DNA from 3 places in the Alteromonas sp. ABV2_168 genome. Region 3 is predicted to be linked to each of the others. Evidence: predicted binding sites of a transcription regulator. Region 3 holds the regulator's gene; each other region holds the start of a gene.
What was found. The regulator FNR, encoded in region 3, switches genes on or off when oxygen is low (the NO sensors DNR and NnrR bind a similar motif). The targets are predictions, from matches to a motif close to TTGATCTAGATCAA.
Positions count from the first base shown of each region.

Region 1 (7,336 bases), on a different contig from region 3:
GTGAGCGTCTGATAGCGTTGGACACAGCATTTACCGCTTCCGCCTGCCCCACTACCCGCTTATGAAGTACATCTTCCATTCTGAGTAGTTTTTCCCGTTCACCCTCAAGCATTTTGGATACGGGAATACCTGTCCAGCGGGACAGCACATCTGCAATTTCAGCGTCGGTAACCTTGTTTTTCAATAAGAAGGTTTCTTTTGTTTCGTTCTCCGCCGCTTTTTCCAGCTTCATTTCCAGCTCAGGAATACGACCGTACTGCAGCTCTGACATACGATTCAGATCTGACGCCCGGCGGGCGATTTCCAAATCGAGTTTCGCCTGCTCCAGTTCAGACTTGATGGTTTGCGTGCCCTGCATCGCATCCTTTTCTTCGCGCCATATTTTATCCAGACCGGACAATTTGTTTTCAGCCTGTTCACGCTCCAGCTCGATCATTTCCAGGCGCTTGTGGCTGGCATCGTCTGTTTCTTTTGCCAGTGCCTGCTCTTCCAGTTTTAACTGGATGATGCGGCGCTCAAGCCTATCCATATCTTCAGGCTTGGAATCAATTTGCAGACGAATGCTGGAAGCCGCTTCATCAATAAGATCGATAGCTTTATCAGGCAACTGACGGTCACTGATATAACGGTGTGACAATGTAGCCGCCGCGACAATGGCCGGGTCGGTGATATCTACCGAGTGGTGAAGCTCATAACGTTCTTTCAAACCACGTAAAATGGCGATGGTATCTTCCACACTCGGCTCATCCACCAGCACTTTCTGGAAGCGACGTTCAAGAGCAGCGTCTTTCTCGATATACTGACGGTATTCGTCCAGCGTGGTTGCGCCCACACAATGCAGTTCACCGCGAGCGAGCGCTGGCTTAAGCATATTACCGGCATCCATCGCGCCGTCGCCTTTCCCGGCGCCGACCATGGTATGAAGCTCATCAATGAACAGAATGACACGGCCTTCTTCTTTGGCCAGTTCATTGAGTACCGCTTTCAGCCGTTCTTCAAATTCACCACGGTACTTCGCACCGGCCACTAACGCGCCCATGTCGAGGGACAGTACCCGCTTATCCTTCAGCCCTTCCGGTACTTCACCATTAATAATACGCTGGGCAAGTCCTTCAACAATGGCGGTTTTACCTACACCGGGTTCACCAATTAACACCGGGTTATTCTTGGTCCGGCGTTGCAATACCTGCACGGTGCGGCGGATTTCATCATCACGGCCTATCACCGGGTCCAGCTTGCCCTGTTCTGCCCGTTCGGTCAGATCAGTGGTGTATTTTTCCAGCGCCTGACGCACATCTTCAGCGTTAGGATCTGTCACTTTCTGACCGCCACGCATTTTATCAATGGCCGTTTCGATTTGATCCTTTGTCACATTCAGGCTTTTCAGCAAATCACCTAATTTGCCTTTGTCCTGAAGCGCTGCCAGCACAAAAATTTCAGATGTGATGTATTCATCTTTGCGCTGCTGGGCAATCTTGTCGCACAGGTTCAGCAAAATTCCGCTGTCCTTGCTTAACTGTACATCGCCACCGATGCCGTCAACCCGTGGAAGCCGCTCGATCGCTTCAGCCAGAGAAGAGCGTAATGCATTCACATTTACGTGGGCTTGATCGAGTAACGGACGTACAGAGCCGCCCTGTTGATTCAGCATGGCTGTCATCAGGTGCACGGGCTCAATAAACTGATGATCCCGACCCAGTGCCAGAGACTGTGCGTCGGAAATCGCTAATTGAAATTTACTGGTAAATCTATCTAATCGCATGAAAAATCCCCTGCAATAACGTTGCTAATTTTATGGGTATTAATCTGCTGTGATTCAAGTTATCTGATTAAAAAATAACTCAAGACCAGGTTAATTTGTTGATTAACATCAATGTTGGGATCTGCCCGGCTCACAAAACAAATGATACCGGGTGACTGATTGAAAAGGCTTAACGCAAACCTATGACAGACACGATGCGGCCGGTTTGCCCCCTGCCTTCATGCGTTGCCCGACGGTGTGAATAAAATTGGCGGGGATCGGAATAGGTACAGAGACCCGATTGCGTCACGTTTTTTATGCCGGCATCGTTCAATTGTTTAAGTGCAATCAGTGGTAAATCAAGCAAACATTTATCGCTGCCGTCTATTTTCCCAATCGCTTCAGGGTAACGGGCAAAACGCCCGGCCAGAGAACGGGGAACTTCATAGCAAGGTTGACTGATAGCCGGTCCGATCCAGGCCATTAGATTATCCGCAGATGATTTCATCGCGCTGACGGTGTGTCCGATAATCTCCTTTTCCAGTCCCTGCCAGCCTGCGTGAATTGCAGCCACTTCCGTACCGGCAAGATTACACAGAAGAACCGGCACGCAGTCTGCTGTCATAATGGCACAGGTGCGTGCCGGGGTCCTGCTGATACAAGCATCGGCCTGTAAAGGCGACGCCGGTAAAGGGCCGGTCACGTCTGCACCGAAAGTAACGCAGTGTTCTCCATGCACCTGATCCAACCAGACAATGGAGGCATGGCCGGGCAATAACGCACGGTTACCGGCCACTAATTGCAGATCGTCACCCACGTGGGCACCGGTGTTTAAACTGGCGTAGTTCCCGCTGCTGAGTCCGCCGTTGCGGCAACTGGTATAAGCAAACACATTGTCCGGAACAGGCCATGCCGGTTGGATCAGGGGTATCACTTATACGTCATCCATACCTTTGATTTTGGTGTCTTCACGCACAGTGGCAATCAGCTGAACCATGTCATCAGGAAGCGGCGCCTGCCAAGTCATCCATTCATCGGTTTCAGGGTGGAACAGAGACAATTGCGCAGCATGCAAGGCCTGGCGGGGGAAAGCACGTAATGCCTCAACACACTCCTCCGTAGCGCCTTTTGGCAAACGGGTTCTGCCGCCATAGGCAGTATCACCCACCAGCGGGTGCTTGAGGTGTGCCATGTGCACGCGGATCTGGTGTGTACGGCCAGTTTCCAGTTTCAGGCGCAGGTGCGTATGTGCGCGGAACTTTTCGATAACCCGATAGTGAGTAACTGCCGGCTTACCGGTTTCGCGAACGGCCATGAGTGTACGCTTAGTTGCATGACGGCCGATAGGCGCATCGACGATACCACCGGCAACCATAGTGCCGTATGCCAGTGCTTCATACTCCCTGCTCATCACCCGGTCCTGAAGTTGATTAACCAAATGCGTTTGCGCCGGTACGGTCTTCGCCACCACCATTAATCCGGTGGTATCTTTATCCAAACGATGCACAATGCCAGCCCGTGGCACCACTTCAATACCCGGTACATGGGCCAGCAACGCATTCAGCAAAGTGCCGTCCTGATTACCTGCCCCGGGGTGAACCACCAGATCAGCAGGCTTATTAAGAATTAAGATCGAATCATCTTCGTATACAATGTTCAGGTCGATTTTCTGTGGCAGGCTGGCGGTCTGCACTTCCATTTCAGCCGTGACCTGTACATATTCATCACCCAGCATTTTTTGCCGGGGAGTGGTCAAAACATCGCCATCCACAGTGACATTCCCTTCCAGAATCCAATTTTTTAACTTTGAACGGGAATATTCAGGGAACAAATCAGCCAAAACCTGATCTAACCTCTGACCAAAATGGTGTGGCCCGGTGTTTGCCTCAAGCTTGACGGTGTTTACAGGCTGGGTCATATAACTCTTTCGCTGTTACAAAAAAGCGCATTATACCAATCTTTACGTTAGTTAAACGGAAAGTTTCCGGTTTTTATGTGGAGTTTGCGTGTTTGAGTGCGCTAGAATGCCGCTATAATGAAAATGCAGTTAAACGTATCAGTCGGTTAAGCAGGAATAGACAACAGATATGAAATCAATTCGATTAGTGATGCCCCTTGTTGTTGGTGTCATGATTAGCGTAACGGGCTGCAGCTCGTCTGACGATTCAGAACAACGCGCGGCGCTGGCGAACATGGGTTCCCAGCAAATGTATGATAATGCCAAACGTAATATGCAGAACGGAAATTTCGGTGCTGCGTCTACCGCACTCAGTGAACTGGATTCACGCTACCCGTTTGGTCCGTTGTCTAATCAGGTTCAACTTGACCTGATCTACAGCTACTACAAGTCAGGTAAAATTGATGAAACGCTGGCGACCATTGACCGCTTCATCCGTTTGAACCCGAACCACTCAGACGTGGATTATGCGTTCTACATGCGCGGACTGACCAACATGGAAGCCGACGCAAACATGTTTCAGCAATTGATGCAGATTGACCGCTCAGACCGTGATCCCAGTAAATCGCGGGAAGCTTTCACAGATTTCAGACGTCTGATCCAGCAATACCCTGACAGTAAATATGCTGCTGATGCTAAAAAGCGCATGGTGTTTATCAAAGAAAGGCTGGCGAAGTATGAAATTGCCATCGCCCGATTCTATATGCGCCGGGAAGCTTTTGTCGCGGCGGCAAATCGCGGACGCTACGTACTGGAAAACTACTCCAATACAGATCAGGTGCAGGAAGCGCTGGAAATCATGGTATCAAGCTATGACCAGTTAGGTCTGACTGAGCTGAAAGAAAATGCTATGAAAACACTGCGTCTGAATTTTCCGGACAGTGATTTCATCAGTTAATCAGATGATAAACGAAAAAGCGCTACGGCGCTTTTTTTGTGTCTTAAGCATGCTCACAGAGCCGCGAGGAAGGCTTATCTGAAGAAAAGATGACTAAACGGATTCAACAGTCTGGCGATACCTGATGTGAAATGCAGCGGTTCATCCAGTAAGGTAAATACCAGACAGCCACTGATGTGATCCGAATAAGGCGCATGGGTATCCTTGCCATCCATCACCACAAAGTCTCCGGTACGGTAATGGTGCTTGCCGTCATGAAATTCACCGTCAAGTACCAGCGTATACTCGACACCGCGGTGTGTATGCTCTGGTACACTGCCTCCCCGCCCCATGTAAATAAAGTTGGCGACACCGGTATATCCGAGATCGACCGGAGCCTGCCACAATTTACCAACAAGCCCTGACCATGAACCCGTTTTGTGGATAACACGCTGTAACGTCGGCGGGAGTTCGAAAGTCTGACCATCCAGTTCAATGGTTTTCTCTCCACGTCCGCGTTTCGCAGTGATAGAGCTTACAGAGGCGGCCTTTGTTGCCGGCTTTGCCTTAGCAGGGAGTTGGGTAATGTCAGCAAGCATGGCGCTGTAACTTTCCAGTTGCTCGTCTTGAGACAGTGATGAAAAATCAAATACCTCTGCAGCGAACCGTGAAGTTTCTTCTGACACTATTTTTCTACATCTGGGACACAGATCGCAATGCGCCGAGACAATGAATGACTCGGCGGGGGATAAACTACCTTGAACAAATTGTGAAAGCTGGTTTTGTTCCGGATGGTGATTAATCATGATCCTGTAGCATGCCTTTCAGGCGTTGCAGTGCAAGTCGGGTACGGGATTTAACAGTACCCAACGGAATATGCAGTTCATCTGCAACTTCCTGTTGAGATTTACCATCAATATAGATGGCTTCAATAACAGATTTTTGTTTCTTCGGTAACTCTTCAAACATATACCCGATTTGTTCAAGGGTAATCTGTTCGTCCAGCGACTGTTCATTCACGTCTGGTGTCTGCTCACAAAGAACCGGCCACAAGTCGTCAGAACACACGTCTTCTTTTCTGTTCTGTAATTTCCGTAACATATCAAAACGGATGTTACGGGCAATGGTAAAAATCCAGGTTGAAGGACTTCCCTTCTCTGCATTAAACAGATGTGCCTTTTGCCATACGTTGGACATGGTATCCTGGACCATTTCCATGGCTAAAGCTTCATTACCCATCTGCTTTAACGCATAAGAACGTAAACGCGGAGCAAAATATCCAAACACCCTTGCAAACGATGCTTTGCAGCGCTGTTCGGCAACTTTAACAATATAGTCTGACATTTCTGCCGCACAATCTTTCGGCTTAATTACACTGTTACTTTGTTCCACTGGGATTCCAACTAACATAAGTATTTGTCCATATCCTATCAAGTTAATAGTTGCTACAGACGGGTGTTTCAAGCAGATTACAGAATTGTAATGGTTTCATGCCCCAACCATGTAAAGTTTACACGGTGATTTACTGCACAAGTGCCTTTAAGTAATCCAGTAACTTATGGCAATCGCGTTGAGCAAGAAAATACTGTTTCTGTTTAGCGTCTACGGGCAATAATTCGAGCCAGCGGTACATTACCCAAATGGGATTCCGGAACTCCGGAACATCATATAACTGGCCTACCTCAGCGTAGCGCTCAAAAATCTCCTGCAAACGTTCGTCTATAGGTGAAATTTGTTGAGAAGTAATATCACAGTGCCAGTCTGGTAGTGGCTGACAGTGTCCTGTACGCAGCCCGTCGGGCTCAGTCTTCACATTACTTATCTCTACACAGTTAACACCAGCAACCTTTATGCCAAGCAACCCGTCATCGAGCATATCGAAGTCGATAACAGTCGCTGCAGTGCCCACAGGATAGAAGTGTGTGTTGGCTTCCTTTTCACCCTGTGTGTTGAGCATACAAACCACCAGTTGACCATTACCGGCACATACCTCTTTAACCATGCGCACGTAGCGTGGTTCAAAGATTCTGAGTGCCATCCGGCCACCGGGAAGAAGGTGTGCTGACAAGGGAAATAAAGGGAGATTTTGAGCCGTCATAAACACAGTATTTTCATTATTCACTGAGCTTAACTACGGCGAAAAATAAATTTGGATCGGAGTATTTACACGCTTTAATAATTCGTCTGCCGGCCTGATTCTGATCCGCGTGTAAGTAAAATTGGTATACATTCAGGACGATTTTACATACTTCATTACTCAGTCAGTAAATATTGCATCATGAGCATCATTGAACGGTTTTGTGAATTTTATTCCGAATTACATAAGGTCAACCCTGACCACCTTGATAGCATTTATACAACTGATATCGAGTTTATAGACCCTATCACCACTCATCACGGGCTGGATAATGTGATTGGGTATTTCAGAAAGTTGCTGAATGAAACCCAATCATGCCGGTTCGATATTCACGAAACCCTGCTGTCTCAGAAAGATAACACCAACGCATATACCGTTATCTGGACAATGCATTTAGTGCTGGCGCAACCGGCAAAAACTATCACGCTGGACGGTGTCAGTATTGTAAGGGTTCGTGATGACAAAATTTTCTACCACCGGGATTACTACGACATGGGAGAAATGGTTTATGAGCACATTCCGCTTCTCCGCTGGATTATCAAAAAAATAAAGGCAAGGTTGGCTTCATGAAAACAATGTTGGTTACCGGGGCAACGTCGGGCATAGGAAGGGCTTTCACACTTC
Region 1 is NZ_JBSWYQ010000007.1:7,516-14,851, forward strand. Features, by position in the region: gene clpB (ATP-dependent chaperone ClpB) at 1-1,762, opposite strand, end outside; gene pgeF (peptidoglycan editing factor PgeF) at 1,932-2,675, opposite strand; gene rluD (23S rRNA pseudouridine(1911/1915/1917) synthase RluD) at 2,676-3,659, opposite strand; gene ACXAH4_RS11725 (outer membrane protein assembly factor BamD) at 3,829-4,596, shown strand; gene ACXAH4_RS11730 (ChrR family anti-sigma-E factor) at 4,671-5,381, opposite strand; gene ACXAH4_RS11735 (sigma-70 family RNA polymerase sigma factor) at 5,374-5,985, opposite strand; gene ACXAH4_RS11740 (LON peptidase substrate-binding domain-containing protein) at 6,098-6,673, opposite strand; gene ACXAH4_RS11745 (nuclear transport factor 2 family protein) at 6,854-7,282, shown strand; gene ACXAH4_RS11750 (SDR family NAD(P)-dependent oxidoreductase) at 7,279-7,336, shown strand, end outside.
Region 1: a site for FNR is predicted at 1,861-1,874, ahead of clpB (ATP-dependent chaperone ClpB). Genes of this name have one in related genera too.

Region 2 (7,336 bases), on a different contig from region 3:
ATGCTTCAGCAACCCTTTGACCGGGCCCAGCAATTTTGTTCCCCACAGGAACAGGCTGTTCGATTCACCATAATGGGCAGCGGCCATGGCCGTTACGTGCTTCATCAGTGCGTCTGCAGTAGTAAAACTTGCCAGCAGTTCATCAATTTTTACCGCAAATGACTCGTAGAAAGCATTATTCTTCAGGCTTTGGGGACGCCGGTCGAAGGCAGTTACCGGCGCATCCTCTTCAAACAATAATGTCCAGAACGTGAGGGCAAACAGACTCCGCCACAAGCGATTCTCGGTTCGCCAGGCTTCAGCGCCGTGACGCTGATACCAGGCAATGACGCCCCGTTCAACAGACTGATTCTGACTCTCGTCAAGTTGCAGTGTACGGGATGCGTTGCGCAACATATCCGTCACTATACTGGTGCGCTTCTTATGATATTTACGCTGATAAAAATCTTCTGCGAAAGCCAGCAATGTATCAGAGGGCGGGGAGTCGATAATGCTTTCCAGGCTTTGCTTCACCTCGTCTTTCGACCCTTCTTTGTAAGCTTCCCGAATCCATTTTTCTTTTGCTGTGTCGCCGGGAGACTGCTCAAGAAAAGTCAGTGCAGCCTGCCGGTCGACAGAAAGCAGCTTTGACCCCAGTTTTGCGTGGTATTTTTCCGCCAGCACTGCTGAAATGGTGGAGAAGGTTTCCGGCACGGGGGCTTTTGCTGCTGCCAGACAGGCCTCATCATCAAGAAAATCCAGTTCGCCGGTGCGTGAAGCATAGTAAAAAGCAGCGCCGGCATCCTCCGGCAATTCGAAGCGTGCCTGATCAGACACAGCCTGGCCCCGCGTACGCATAATACCGAGATCACGCATGGAAAACTGATTCAGCCGCCCTTTGATGTTGCCGAAGAACAGAAACAGCAAATAACGCATAGTGGCATCGAAGCGGCAAAACAGTAAATGCTCCACCGACAATGACGCCGGCCAGCCATGACGTTTTATGCCATCGAATAAGCCTGCCATCAGTACACTTTTTTTAGCTGAAGCAGGCTGACCGCTGATCCCGAGATCATGCAGATATTGAAGAATATCAGCCTTGGTCAGCATACCGGCCAGTTCCTGCAGCGGCGCTTCTGTTACACACCCGAACCAGCCGGAGGCGGAAAGCGCATCTATTTGCTGCTGCGGATGCGGTATTTCTTCGTAGTAGAAATGCTCACGGTTGATGATGGCGTATTTGCGGTTTGCTGCACGGGCGATGATGCATTGCTGCGGTTCCGGCAGTGCATCGAAATCCTCAATAAAACGCCGCGCACTGTCGTCCAGCAATGCGCCACTGGCACCGTCGAAAAAGGACAAAAACTCTCGGAAGTGATCAAGATAATATTTTTCAGGCAACGTTTTACGCATCATCTGCACCGGATACTGTACACCTGACCAAGTGTATATTTATACAGCCACTTTAATCAACCCGCCGGATGCAGTTTCCTTACAATCCGGTTATCTGTTTTCTTCGTATATCAAAGGTTAGCAACATCATTTTAATCAGTTATCCGGAGTGGTTATGAGTCTGACGACCCCTAAGTTATTTCACTGCCCCTATTGCATGGAGCCGAATGAAGTAGAAATTGATGAGCAGAACGATATCAATGTTATGCAGGTACTGGATTGCCAGGTCTGCTGTCAGCCTATTGAAATGACAGTGTACAGTGACGGCGACAACTTAACTGTGCAGGTTGAGCAGGAGAATGCCTGATATGACTGACCCGTCCATGCGGCATTTTTCCTCTGCTGCTATTAATGAGCTGGAAAAACAGACCCGAACGAACCTGATCAACTGCTTGTCAGGCTACAAAGGGGCCAACCTTGTAGGCACCACTGACGGTAAACGGGATAACCTGGCCATTATCAGCTCTGTATTTCACGTGGGGGCGCATCCTCCTCTTCAGGGCATGTTGTTACGTCCGCACACTGTGCCACGGCAAACGCTGGAAAATATTCGTGAAACCGGTGTGTACACCATTAATGCAGTCAGCGCCGGCTGGACAGATAAAGCTCACCAGACTTCTGCCCGCTATGATGAACACACCAGTGAGTTTGATGCCACGGGCTTAACACCGCTGAAAGAAGACGGATTCGCCGCGCCTTTCGTCGCTCAAAGTCCTTTGCGTATGGCCATGGCGGCAGAAGAAATAACCACGCTGCAATGTAATAAGACAGTACTGGTCATTGGCAGGGTGCTTGATATTTACGTGATGGAGGGGGCCACCGGTGAGGACGGACAACTGGATTTGGAGAAAATGAATCTTGCCTGTATCAGCGGGCTGGATACTTACCACCGTGCGGAACCCATCGCCCGTTATGCCTATGCGAAACCGGACAAACCCGTCACGCTGGCAGGTAAAAACGCGTAAATGCACAGGTCCTGCGGTGAAGAAAAGTTAATCTACATCAAATATGTGACGGAACGATTTGGCAGTCCCGTAAATGTGTCGTATAACTATTGTCATGGTAAACCTGTCATCGCGGCAGGTTTTTTACGTTATAAGACCAAATAAAAACAAATCATTCTCGTTTAAGCTTTATGGGAGCAAATTATGAGTAATGTGAACCGTCGTGATTTCCTAAAACTGTCAGGCACCACACTGATCGGTTTGACGTTAGGTGGCACTGCACTTCGCGCACAGGCACAGGAGCAACTGCAGACCGACGACCCCACAGCACAGGCATTGAAATATACCCCGAAATCAACGGTGGAAGGGTCTCAGTGCGGTAATTGCATGTACATTCAGGGTGAGGACGGACAAGCTCACCGTCCCTGCGCCATTTTCCCGGGTAAACTGGTTAACACCAACGGCTGGTGCAGTGCCTGGGTAAAACGTCCGGGCTAAGTTTGAACCCGGACAGTTGGATCAGCGGGGTAATACCCGCTGAAGCCAGCCTCCCGGCACACACCAGCGCCATACAAATGCCAGCGCATCCTGCTGATAAGTAAACAGCAAAGACACCAGTACCGCTGCCACATGCAGCAATCCGCACCACACAACCAGTCCGATTTCAGTTTGCCAGCCGGCTATCGCCGGAAACGTCGCTACAGTCAGAAAACACACTGCCAGCGTCTGAAATATCAGCCTGCCCCCGGGCACATTTTCAATCTCATCACCGGTGACCGCACGGAAATGTTTCGGATTAGCCATAGAAAAGTGCAGGAAACCGGCAATGCACAGCAGTAAACACAGAAATGTCATCATGCTGTCTGCTCCCCGGTGCTGCCCGCTTCCGGTGCAGGCCGTCTCCGGCGGGCAAGGCTGTCTTTGCGGCCTGACGGCGCGCGTTTTGACTTAGGTTCTGCCTTAAGCTTACTCACCGCATACCAGGCCAGCGCGGCCAGGATAAGACAGGCTGCATCGAATATGATCCTTAACGTATCAGGCACCGGGACAGGTGATGTAGCGACATCCAGCAACGGAATAAAGGTGAAGAGCACTGCAGCCGCCAGCGTTTGCCAGAGCCAGCCTTTCCGGTCGCGTCTGAACAGTCCGGCTACCACACAAAGCCCCCACACAATGAAAAAGCTACGTATTTCCCAGTCACTGCGTGTCGCCAATTCTACAGGCAACAGGCGGTTCGCCCAGAAATAAGCACCGGTAGCCACCATCAGCCCGGCGATAGCGCCAATGTTCGTGCCTCTCACCAGTTCGAAGCCTCTGCGTCCCATTTGCTTTTTGGCGCGCTTCTCTACCCAAAGGATAGAACCGGTCCCCACCATTAACGTGCCCAGGATACCGGCAAAAAAGAGCAGCCAGCGGGTAACACTGTCGGCAAAACGGGCCTGATGCAGCATATCCATATAGTTATAAATTGCCTGGCTGGTATTCGGTGCAGAAGACGCCTCTTCTACTTTAAGAATTTCACCTTCAGAGTTAAAAACCAGCCCGCTGTTCCCGCCACGACCGGCGGATAACTCAACACGGTTGGGACCGGATACAGAAAATGTCGCTTTATCTGTGCCCGGATTTTTAATGGTGATGCGGTCAGCAGGTACGCCCCATTCAGCAGAAGCACTGGCCATAACCTGTGCCAGCAGGGCGCTATTGTCCACAACCGGCGCTGCCGGCTTATGTTGTATTGCCCGCGCTTGCGGTGCGCCCCGTTGCGGCCCGCCCTGTCCCTGCGGACCTCCGCCACCGGGAGGTCCACCATGACCACCACCACTGCCGTTCCACGGAAGCAAAGTGCCTCCTAACAGTAACAAGCCGGAGAATGTGATCATCAGATGAAATGGCAGCGCCAGCACGGATGCCAGAACGTGCCCGTCTATCCAGGAAAGCAGCTTCTTCTTTGGCCTGAACATGAAAAAATCTGCAAAGATTTTACGGTGCATGATCACGCCGCTGACAATACCAATGAGCATCATCATGCTGACAATGCCGACGAAGGTCTCACCTGCAGCACGCGGTACGCCGTATAGTTCAAAGTGGAAGCGGTACAGAAAATTGCCACCGGCGGTTTCTCTCGGTGTCAGCTCCTCACCGGTAGACGCATCCAGGACGGCACGTTGCGAACGCATTTGCTGGCGATTTTCCCCGCCATTGCGCCAGCTTGCACTGACCGTTTCTTCTCTGGGTCCCGGTAAAGAAATTTGCCATTCCTGAGCCCCCGTGGCCTTGCCCTGCAAATAGCGGTAAGCCACTTCAGCGCTGTTCTCAGCCGGCACAGACACATGTAATTCAGGCTGCATCCAGTGAGTAATTTCACTTCTGAAAAATGCCAGCGTACCGGTAAAAAATATCGCGAACAGGATCCAGCCCGCGGTGATGCTGCTCCATGTATGCAGCCAGGTCATCGACTGTCTGAGTGAACCTTTCATTGCCGTCTCCCCTTCATGACGCTACACCGGACCACACCAGTCCCCACGCCATGGCGTTAATTGCCAGCGCGGTGATGAAGGCTTTTACATGGTTATTGATGGCGAATATCCAGATGATATAAACCGTCCATGCAAGGAAAAACACCATACGGATAAAGGCAATTTCCTGGCGGCCGGACACCTCTGACCCGGCCGCCAGCAACAAACTGATTGCGGTAGCCGCCGCATAACCACCCGCCACCGCCAGAATGACTCTGACAGTTACCGTAAAGGCAGGTGCTGAATAGAAAGGGAGATGTTGTGTTGTCATTATGATGCGTTCTTCACAATATTTTCCAGAGACTGAATATTGCTCAGCAAATCACTGCGTCCCGGATTCGATTTGTACACCTGACGAAGCAACGTCAGTGCATCAGCGTAAGCGTTCTGATTAATGGCGACCTGTGCCCGTCCCAGCATGGCCCGTTCTTTATATTCGGGGAGTGCTTCGGCACGCAGGTAATACATTTTTGCACGTTCGTCTTTCTTCTCTTTACGCAGAAGTGCTGCCAGCGTCATCAGCGCATCACCGTTCGCCGGCGCGGCTTTAATAGCAGTCAGCAGGTAGTCCTGCGCTTTACTGTTCTGATCCTTCGCAATGGCGAGGTTCGCCTTCATAACGTTCAGCATTGCTGTGTTACTGCTATCAAGGCGTTTAGCGTTTTTATCCAATGTACTGACCAGAGCACCCAGGTTTTGCCAGTCCTGACTGGCCGCCAGCCAGTTGGCAATACTTAACATGGTCTCTGCGCCATCACTGTTGCCGGCCAGCAACGTACTGACGTTATCGTTAAGCAGCGCAACCGCACGATGCGGACTGCCGGACTTCACATGAAGTTTTGCCAGAGTCGTGAGATTTTCCGCACGCTTTTCCCCCAGAGACAGCGCCGTTTCCAGGCTGCTGATAGCAGTGAGATCATCCTGACTTTTCATCGCAATCTGACTGCGTTGCAGCCATAACCTTGCGCTGTCTGGCTTTTCACTGAGCATTTCTCCCACCAGTGAAGACGCCTGGGGAAGTGCGTCACTGGCAATCAGCGCAAACAGCAGCCCCTGCGCCCACTGGGCATTACCGGGTTCCAGCATCATGGCATTCTGGTAGGCTGCGGTAGCACTGCGGGGTTTTTCCAGTTGCAGGTTAAGGTATCCGAGCTGGCCATACACCTGACTGTCAGACACCCCGAGTGCCAGCGAAGCCACCACATGTTCACGGGCCTTTTCGTAAGACTCATCAAGCATATAAATCATGCTCAGGCCACGGTGTGAAGTTGACGATGAAGGATCTTCCTTTAACGCCAGTTCGAAGTGTTTTTTCGCTTCACTGTTTTTCTTTAAGCTTAAAAACACCTGGCCCATCATTTCATGCAGCATGGCACTGACTTTTTCGTGTTCCTGACGGTAGGTGTTCCAGGCTTGCTCTACGCCGTTGAAATCCTGCTTTTGCAGCAACGGCTGTACGTTATGAAAGAACTCACCTTCGTCACGGTTTACTCTGTTCCTGTGGGCATCGCTTTTACCGGCGCGGTAACTGAATTCCCAGACCGGCTCTTCCAGCGATACTTTAACCTCTGCCTGCGCGCCCGCTGTGAAAGCAAGTAGTAACGCACAGCACCCTAATCGTTTAAACGTGAATTTTTTCATTATGCTTCAATCTCCACAGGCCAGATAAATCTTGCTCTGACAGCGTGATCGGCTTTGTGCGGAGCAGTGAATTTACTGCCTTTCACAAAGCGCTGAATTTCCTTATTAAGTTCATGATGCGGGTTGTCGACGATATCAATCAGGGTGACGTCACCCTTCTCATCAATCATTACATCCAGCTTCACCACAACCCGTTCAATACCGCGATGTTTCAGTTTTTTCGGGAACCGGATTTTTACCGGAGTCAGCAAGGTAGGCTTGCCGTCCAGTTCACTGAGAGCGTAAGCCTCCCAGTCTATTTCCGGTGCAGCCCAGTCCGGTTGCGCCATTGCCACGTCCGGCCGCTCCGGTTTATCAATTTCAATTTCCGGATCCACCTGAATATCCGCCATCGATACAGGCGCACCAGCACCTTCCACCTGCATATTCACATCTGCCTGCTCAGTCACCTGCTGACTTTGCGGGGGCGGCGGCGGGGGCGGCTGTGCAATGGCAATATCAAGCTGTCTGACTTCAAGCTCAGGGCCGTCTTCACTGTTGAGGTAATAACCCAGAGTCAGTATTCCCAGCGACACCATCATGACACCGCCGCTGAGTAAAAATGCTGAAAGTTGCTTTTTCATTCTGCATCCTCACAATTTTGCTGTGGCAATGTTGACGTCAACAGCACCGGCCATTTTGGCGGCATCAATCACTTCCACCAGCAGATCTGTCGACACGGTTTTATCTACCTGCAGTACCACCGGACGCACTTCCTGCACCATCAGTTGCTCTACCGTTCCCCGTACCCCGGCAACACCGATG
Region 2 is NZ_JBSWYQ010000001.1:218,715-226,050, reverse strand. Features, by position in the region: gene ACXAH4_RS01105 (exonuclease domain-containing protein) at 1-1,395, opposite strand, end outside; gene ACXAH4_RS01100 (zinc ribbon domain-containing protein) at 1,547-1,738, shown strand; gene ACXAH4_RS01095 (flavin reductase family protein) at 1,740-2,396, shown strand; gene ACXAH4_RS01090 (high-potential iron-sulfur protein) at 2,580-2,873, shown strand; gene ACXAH4_RS01085 (DUF3325 domain-containing protein) at 2,895-3,233, opposite strand; gene ACXAH4_RS01080 (PepSY-associated TM helix domain-containing protein) at 3,230-4,852, opposite strand; gene ACXAH4_RS01075 (hypothetical protein) at 4,866-5,162, opposite strand; gene ACXAH4_RS01070 (tetratricopeptide repeat protein) at 5,162-6,532, opposite strand; gene ACXAH4_RS01065 (energy transducer TonB) at 6,532-7,155, opposite strand; gene ACXAH4_RS01060 (ExbD/TolR family protein) at 7,165-7,336, opposite strand, start outside.
Region 2: a site for FNR is predicted at 2,424-2,437, ahead of ACXAH4_RS01090 (high-potential iron-sulfur protein). Genes of this name have one in related genera too.

Region 3 (7,336 bases):
GGTGCCGCACTGAAACTGACCTTTTTCCACGTAACCCTGGAATCACTGGATACCGAATTATTACTTACCCGTGATGCCGGTGGCGTGTACCGCGGCACAACGGATACCGTTTTGTCGGGTAAATGGCGCGTTTCACTCACACCGCTGGATGAAGAATGGAAAATCCAGAATACACTCCAATTACCGGCCTCCGGTATCATTAAGTTTAACCCGTGAGCGACGACTCTTCTTGTTACCACTGTGGCGAGCCTAATATACCCGGTAAGCCGTATACTGCATTTGTACTCGGGCAGGAACGTCATTTTTGCTGTCCGGGCTGTCAGGCCGTGGCTCAGGCCATCACCGGGAACGGACTGGAAGACTATTACCGCTTCCGCACTGAACCGGCCTCTAAAGGTGATGCAGCATTAAGCGAAACACTGGATAAACTGTCTGTCTATGACGAGCCTGCCTTACAGGAAGAGTTCGTCGTTGATAACGGTAATAACAAGCATATTGAGCTAACTCTTGAAGGCATAACCTGTGCGGCCTGCGGCTGGCTGATTGAAAAGCAATTGTCGCGTATCACCGGTGTCAGCCAGATTGCGGTGAATGTAGCACAGCGACGCGCAGTGGTTATATGGCAACCTGAGGCAGTATCGCTCAGCAGCATCATGGCTACGCTACGGCGTATTGGTTACCCGGCGCTGCCGTTTCAACCGGACCAGCATGAAGCTTCATACAAAGCGGAAGATAAGCGCTTTTTGAAAAAACTCGGCCTCGCAGGTCTGATGACCATGCAGGTAATGATGCTGGCGGCGGCCCTGTATTTTGATTTATTCGATGCAATGGATGCACAGACACGGTCTTATTTTCACTGGATAGCGTTGGTTCTGACCACACCGGTGGTGCTGTATTCCGGCAGTACGTTTTACGTTGGCGCGCTTAAGGCTTTGTCGGCCCGGACCGTGAATATGGATGTACCGGTGAGTATTGCAGTGTTGGGTACCTGGCTGTCCGGTCTGTTTGCAACGGTTACCGGTCGCGGCGAAGTGTATTTTGAATCAGTTTGCATGTTTATTTTCCTGCTTTTACTGAGTCGTTTTCTGGAACACCGGAGCAGGCACCGCGCCGCGCAGATCTCAGCGAATATGTTGCAGTATATTCCGGTAACCGCTAATCAGGTGGCTGCGGATAACACCGTAACACAGGTACTGGCGAAATCGCTCAAAACCGGCGATGTTGTTGTGGTCAAAGCCGGAGAGACCATTCCCGTAGACGGTATTGTGACTGACGGTGCCAGTGAAACCGATGAATCGATGCTTACCGGCGAGTTTAATCCGGTGCGTAAACAAACCGGCGATACGGTGTTCGGGGGTACGGTAAACCGTACCGGCGTAATAACGGTAACGGTAACCAGGGCGTTAAAATTTGCGCTGGTAAATCAGATCATCCGTCTGCAATCCACCGCTATGGCTGCGAAGCCCCGGGTCGCTCTTATGGCTGACCGCTTTTCCAGTTATTTTGTCGCCGTAGTACTGATTACGGCTGCATCTTCATGGGCTTACTGGCACTGGCAGGGTAATGATAATGCCTTTTGGATCAGCATCGCGGTACTGGTAGCAACCTGCCCCTGTGCGCTGGGGCTGGCTACGCCATCTGCCCTCACCTGCGCAATGGCAAACCTTAACCGGCATGGCATTTTATTGAAAAGAGCCGATGCACTGGAGCAAATCAACCACGTAGATACCCTGGTGCTGGATAAAACCGGAACGCTGACCGAAGGAAAGTTTGCTCAGATAAACAGCTGGTTTGCTGAACCGGCACGGGAAAATGAAATCCGTGCTTTGATGGGAGCAATAGAGTCCCGTTCAGAACATCCGGTTGCCGCTGCCTTTGTTTCTGATAACAATCAGGGATTAATTCTGAGCCAAGTTGACGTTGTGGCCGGAATGGGCATCAGCGCGCAATGCAATGGCCGCAGTTATAAAGCCGGTTCGGCTTCTTTCACCGGTGTTGATGCCGGCCTGTCGCCCTTTCCCGCTAACGTGTTTCTTACCGAAAACGGTGTGCCCGTTGCCGCCTTTCGTGTAGCAGATAAAATTAAAGCGGATGCCGCAGACAGCCTGAGCAAATTGGCGCAACTGGAGCGGATAATTCTGAGTGGCGATATTCAGCAAAATGTTGACGACATTGCAGCGAATTTACCTGTAGACAAAGCCACAGGCGGGAACAGCCCTGAAGATAAATTAAATGCCGTGACAGCCCTTCAGCGGCAGGGCCGTCATGTCATGATGCTGGGGGATGGTATTAACGACGCGCCGGTGATGGCAGCGGCTGATGTTGGCATTGCAGTGGGTAATGCCACGGATATCGCAAAAAGTGCCGCGGATGTGATTTTATTAAATGATAAGCTGGCTGTACTCGGACACCTTACTCTGATGGCCAGAAGAGTAAAAGCGACAGTCAGGCAGAATATGGGATGGGCCGTAGGCTACAATCTGGTTATCCTGCCGTTTGCAGTGTCCGGCATCCTGACGCCGTGGATGGCGGTGATTGGTATGAGTCTGAGTAGTATTCTGGTAGTAACAAATTCGACGAGACTGTTAAAGTAACGCTATGAGTATAATTTACGTCCTTATTCCCCTTGCTGTGATCATTGTGGCCATTGCCATCGGCGTATTTTTTTGGGCAGTAAAATCTAACCAGTTTGAAGACCTGGATCGCCAGGGCTACAGTATTCTTTTCGATGATGATTTATCTCCTGAAGAAAAAAAACTGGCCGAAGAACGAAAAAAACTCAATGAGTGATCTGTCGTTTTTTTCTGCCTTGCTGGTCGGGCTGGGCGGAGGCGTTCATTGTGTGGGAATGTGCGGCGGCGTATCGCTGGCACTGTCTGCCGCCACGCCGGCAGGCTCATCGCCTTTACCCTATGCGCTTAGCTACAACTTTGGTCGTATATTCAGTTACATACTTGCCGGCGCTGTGACCGGCGGCATCGGGCAGATAGCGAAAGAAGCTGTACCCGTGACCGGCCCCGTACTCGCCGTCATCAGTGGCATTATGCTGATTGCCATGGCCTGCTATCTGGGTAACTGGTGGCGTGGCCTGACCGCTGTTGAAGCCCTCGGCAGTAAACTCTGGCAAAGAATTCAGCCGTTGTCGAAACGGTTTTTACCTTTCAGGTCTCCTACTAGCGCCTTTCCCTATGGTATGATTTGGGGATGGTTGCCCTGTGGACTGGTTTATTCCACCCTGACATGGGCACTGGCTTCAGGGACGGCAATATCCGGTGCTGTAATCATGGCCGGTTTTGGTTTAGGAACGCTACCGGCGTTGCTGGCTGTCCGGGCTGGTGCAGACTGGCTTTCCTCAGGTTTCAGACAACCCGTAGTTCGTCAAATCATTGCTTTGAGTTTGCTGTTGTACGCATTATTGCTGTTGTGGCGGGCTTTAAGTACTATACATTAGAATTATCGCAAACAGCGGAAAGTGAGCATGCAAAAACGTTCGGATTTTTCTATACACTGCCAGAATTGCAGTTTCAGTCATTTGTGTCTGCCCGTGGCCCTCAATAAAACTGAGATTGAGTCACTGGATGACATCATTGAACGCAAAAAGCCTTTGCATAAACACGACACCCTGGTAGAAGCCGGCGATAAATTTACCTCTCTGTACGCTGTGCGGGCAGGTTCATTTAAGTCTTTTGTCACCGATAAAGAAGGTGAAGAGCAAATTATCAGTTTCCACTTCCCGGGCGATATTATCGGTTTTGACGGTTTACGTGACGACACTCACCAGAGTTACACTCAGGCGCTGGAAACTGCCATGGTGTGTGAGCTGCCCTATTCCACCCTTGAAAAAATGTCTGAGCAATTCCCGAAATTGCGCCATCAGATCATGCGTTTTATGAGTGCTGAAATTAAGCAGGATCATGAAATGATGATGCTGCTGAATAAAAGGACGGCAGAAGAACGTCTGATTTATTTTATCGCCCATCTGTCCGGTCGCTTCGAAGAACGGGGTTTTTCTCACCGTCAGTTCAATCTGAGTATGACCCGCAACGAAATCGGTAATTATCTCGGATTAACGGTAGAAACGATCAGCCGCTTGCTGACCCGCTTCCAGAAAGAAGGCATTATCAAAGTAGACGGGAAGCTCATTACTGTTCTGGATTTTGCGGCTATGGATAAAAAGCTGCACTCTATGGACATTCCTACTCTTTGCGTGGATTAATATCCCGTTGAAATATTGATCTGAAACAAGGTCTCTCCTGCTGTAAGTCTTATACTAAAGATGAAGGCAGTATTTATTGTCTGCATCAATAAGGAGAGACGCCATGATCACCTGCAAACGTATTCTCGCCGTCGTTCAGGCCGACAACCCTGAACAACCTGCCCTTTCAAGAGCCATCGAAATTGCCCGTAAAACCGGTGCAGAAGTACACGCACTGCTTGTTGTATACGACTTTTCTTATGACATGACAACAATGCTCACCCGCAGTGAGCGTGAAGCCATGCGTGATGCGGTAACCAAAGACCGCATTGCCTGGGCAGAAAAAAATCTGACCCGCTACGATGATTATGATGTAAAGGTTGCTGTTGAGTGGAGTGATAAACGTTACGAAGCCATTACCCGCTACACCATTAACCGTCAGGTTGACCTGGTCGTTAAAGCTACCCGCAAACACGATGATTTTGCATCAGTGCTCTTTACACCAACAGACTGGCACTTACTAAGAAAATGTCCGGCTCCGGTTTTACTTGTCAAAGCTCATGCCTGGCCTGAACACGGTAATATTGTTGCGGCAGTCAATGTGGGTACAGAAGACAAAGAACATGCACAACTGAATGACAAGTTGACCGGTATCGCAAAGGATTATGCAGAGTTACTGAGCGGTCAGGTACATCTGGTTAATGCCTATCCTTCTGCCCCACTGAATATCGCCATTGAGATCCCCGATTTCAATCCTGAGACGTATCATAACGCTGTGCGCAATCATCATGTTCAGGAAATGGAAAACCACAGCGCTAAATTTGGGATCGGCGTAGCAAATTGCCATGTTGTTGAGGGATTACCTGATATAGCCATTCCGAAAGTGACTGAACAGCTGGATGCAGAACTCGTCGTCATCGGTACCGTGGGACGTACAGGCATATCAGCCGCCTTTTTGGGCAATACTGCAGAGCATGTTATTGATAACCTGAATTGCGATGTGCTGGCGGTTAAACCTGACGGGTTTACGTCTCCGGTTAAGTAAATGCGCGATAACGGAATGCTGCTTGTGTAGCAGCATTCCGTCTGCTTTTGTATAATGGTACTTTTATTTTTCCAGCCAATTCTGAAGTGCCATGAATCAAGTAACATCTACGCCATCTGAGAACGCCAGTCACAGTGCGCAAAGTAAACAAAAATACAACTTTAACAAGTTGCAGAAAAGACTTCGCAGACATGTTGGCAAAGCCATCGAAGACTTCAATATGATTGAAGACGGCGACAAGGTCATGGTGTGCTTATCCGGCGGAAAAGACAGCTATACCTTGCTGGATATCCTGCTATTTTTACGCAAAATTGCACCGGTCAATTTCGATATCGTCGCGGTTAACCTCGACCAGAAGCAGCCCGGCTTTCCGGAGCATGTGTTACCTGAATACCTGAATTCTCTGGGTATTGACTACAAAATTGTAGAAGAAGATACCTATTCCATTGTTAAAGATAAAATCCCTGAAGGGAAAACCACCTGTTCACTGTGTTCAAGATTAAGACGCGGGATCCTGTACCGTACTGCAAAAGAACTCGGCGCAACCAAAATAGCCCTCGGTCATCATCGTGATGATATGTTGGAAACATTGTTTCTGAACATGTTCCATGGCGGAAAGCTAAAAGCCATGCCCCCCAAACTGGTAAGTGATAATGGTGAACACATTGTTATTCGCCCGCTGGCTTATTGCAGTGAGAAAGACATTCAGAAATACGCTGACGCCACTGAGTTCCCGATCATCCCCTGTAATCTTTGCGGTTCTCAGGAGAATCTGCAAAGACAGAATATTAAAATGATGCTGCAGGACTGGAATAAGCGTTTTCCGGGTCGCATTGAGTCTATGTTCCGTGCAATTCAGAACGTTGCCCCATCACACCTCGCTGATGGCAATTTGTATGATTTTAAAGGGATCAAGGCCACAGGCGCACCGGTAGAAGACGGTGATACAGCCTTCGACAAGCCGGATTTTACCAGTGCGGTCAGTGATGATGCACAATCCCCTGTTCAAATTGTTAATCTGACGGAATAAACCATGAAAATCGGACTCGCACTCGGTGCCGGCGCTGCAAGGGGCTGGACACATATTGGCATCATTGAAGCACTTGAACGGCTGGGCGTTAAGATAGATGTGGTTGCGGGTTGCTCGATAGGTGCTTATGTGGGTGCAGCCTATGCAAGTGGTAAGCTTGAGCCCCTCAAAGAGTGGGCTTGCTCGTTAACAGAATGGCAAATCCTGTCTTTAATGGGTGTTGGCATCCGCAAAGGTGGCATTGCCAGCGGACAAAAAGTGTTTACCAAACTGGCGGAAGAATTTTGCGCCCCGTCTTTTGAAGAGATGAATAAACCCTTTGCTGTGGTTGCCACGGATTTATACTCCGGCCGCGAAGTCATGTTCAACCAGGGGCCCGTTGATAATTGTATTCAGGCATCCTGCGCAATTCCTGCCCTGTTCAGTCCGGTTGAATATAATGGCCGGTGGCTGGTGGATGGTGCTGTCGTCAATCCTGTACCTGTAAACCTTTGCCGTCAACTGGGCGCAGATTTTGTGATTGCGGTGAATCTCAACGCTGATTTCAAGCCTCAGCGCCTGGAAAGACCAGCCGCAGAACATGAAAAAATCCAGAAAAAAACCGATGACTTTTTCTCTAAAGGTTCAAATATTGTCAGGCAGTGGTTTTCACCGGAATCCAGGTCAGATAAACCGGAACCGCCGGGGATCCTGAGTGTCATGAGCAGTTCTCTTGAAATACTGCAAGCCCGCGTGACCCGCTCCAGACTGGCCGGAGATCCGCCTGACGTACTGATAGAGCCTCATCTTTCAGATGTAGGACTGATGGAGTTTCACCGTGCTGGTGAATTATGTCTGGAAGGGGAAAAAACAGTAAACCGGCTGGCGGAAGAAATTAAATATCAGTTAGTCATTGAAGATAATATCGAAGAAAATACGACAATCGGCACCGCTTCATAGGAAGCGGTTCCTTTACATTTTCTGCTTACCGGCTCAGCGCACGGCTTTTGCCGTTATCCTCATCGGCACATCCGGCAAAGTCAGGCCTTTACTTTGTTCTATCCAGTCAGCAGGTAACGTCACGATG
Region 3 is NZ_JBSWYQ010000014.1:12,553-19,888, reverse strand. Features, by position in the region: gene ACXAH4_RS18270 (FixH family protein) at 1-216, shown strand, start outside; gene ACXAH4_RS18265 (heavy metal translocating P-type ATPase) at 213-2,594, shown strand; gene ccoS (cbb3-type cytochrome oxidase assembly protein CcoS) at 2,599-2,790, shown strand; gene ACXAH4_RS18255 (sulfite exporter TauE/SafE family protein) at 2,783-3,451, shown strand; gene fnr (fumarate/nitrate reduction transcriptional regulator Fnr) at 3,473-4,216, shown strand; gene uspE (universal stress protein UspE) at 4,320-5,240, shown strand; gene ttcA (tRNA 2-thiocytidine(32) synthetase TtcA) at 5,332-6,270, shown strand; gene rssA (patatin-like phospholipase RssA) at 6,274-7,209, shown strand; gene ACXAH4_RS18230 (DUF2987 domain-containing protein) at 7,243-7,336, opposite strand, start outside.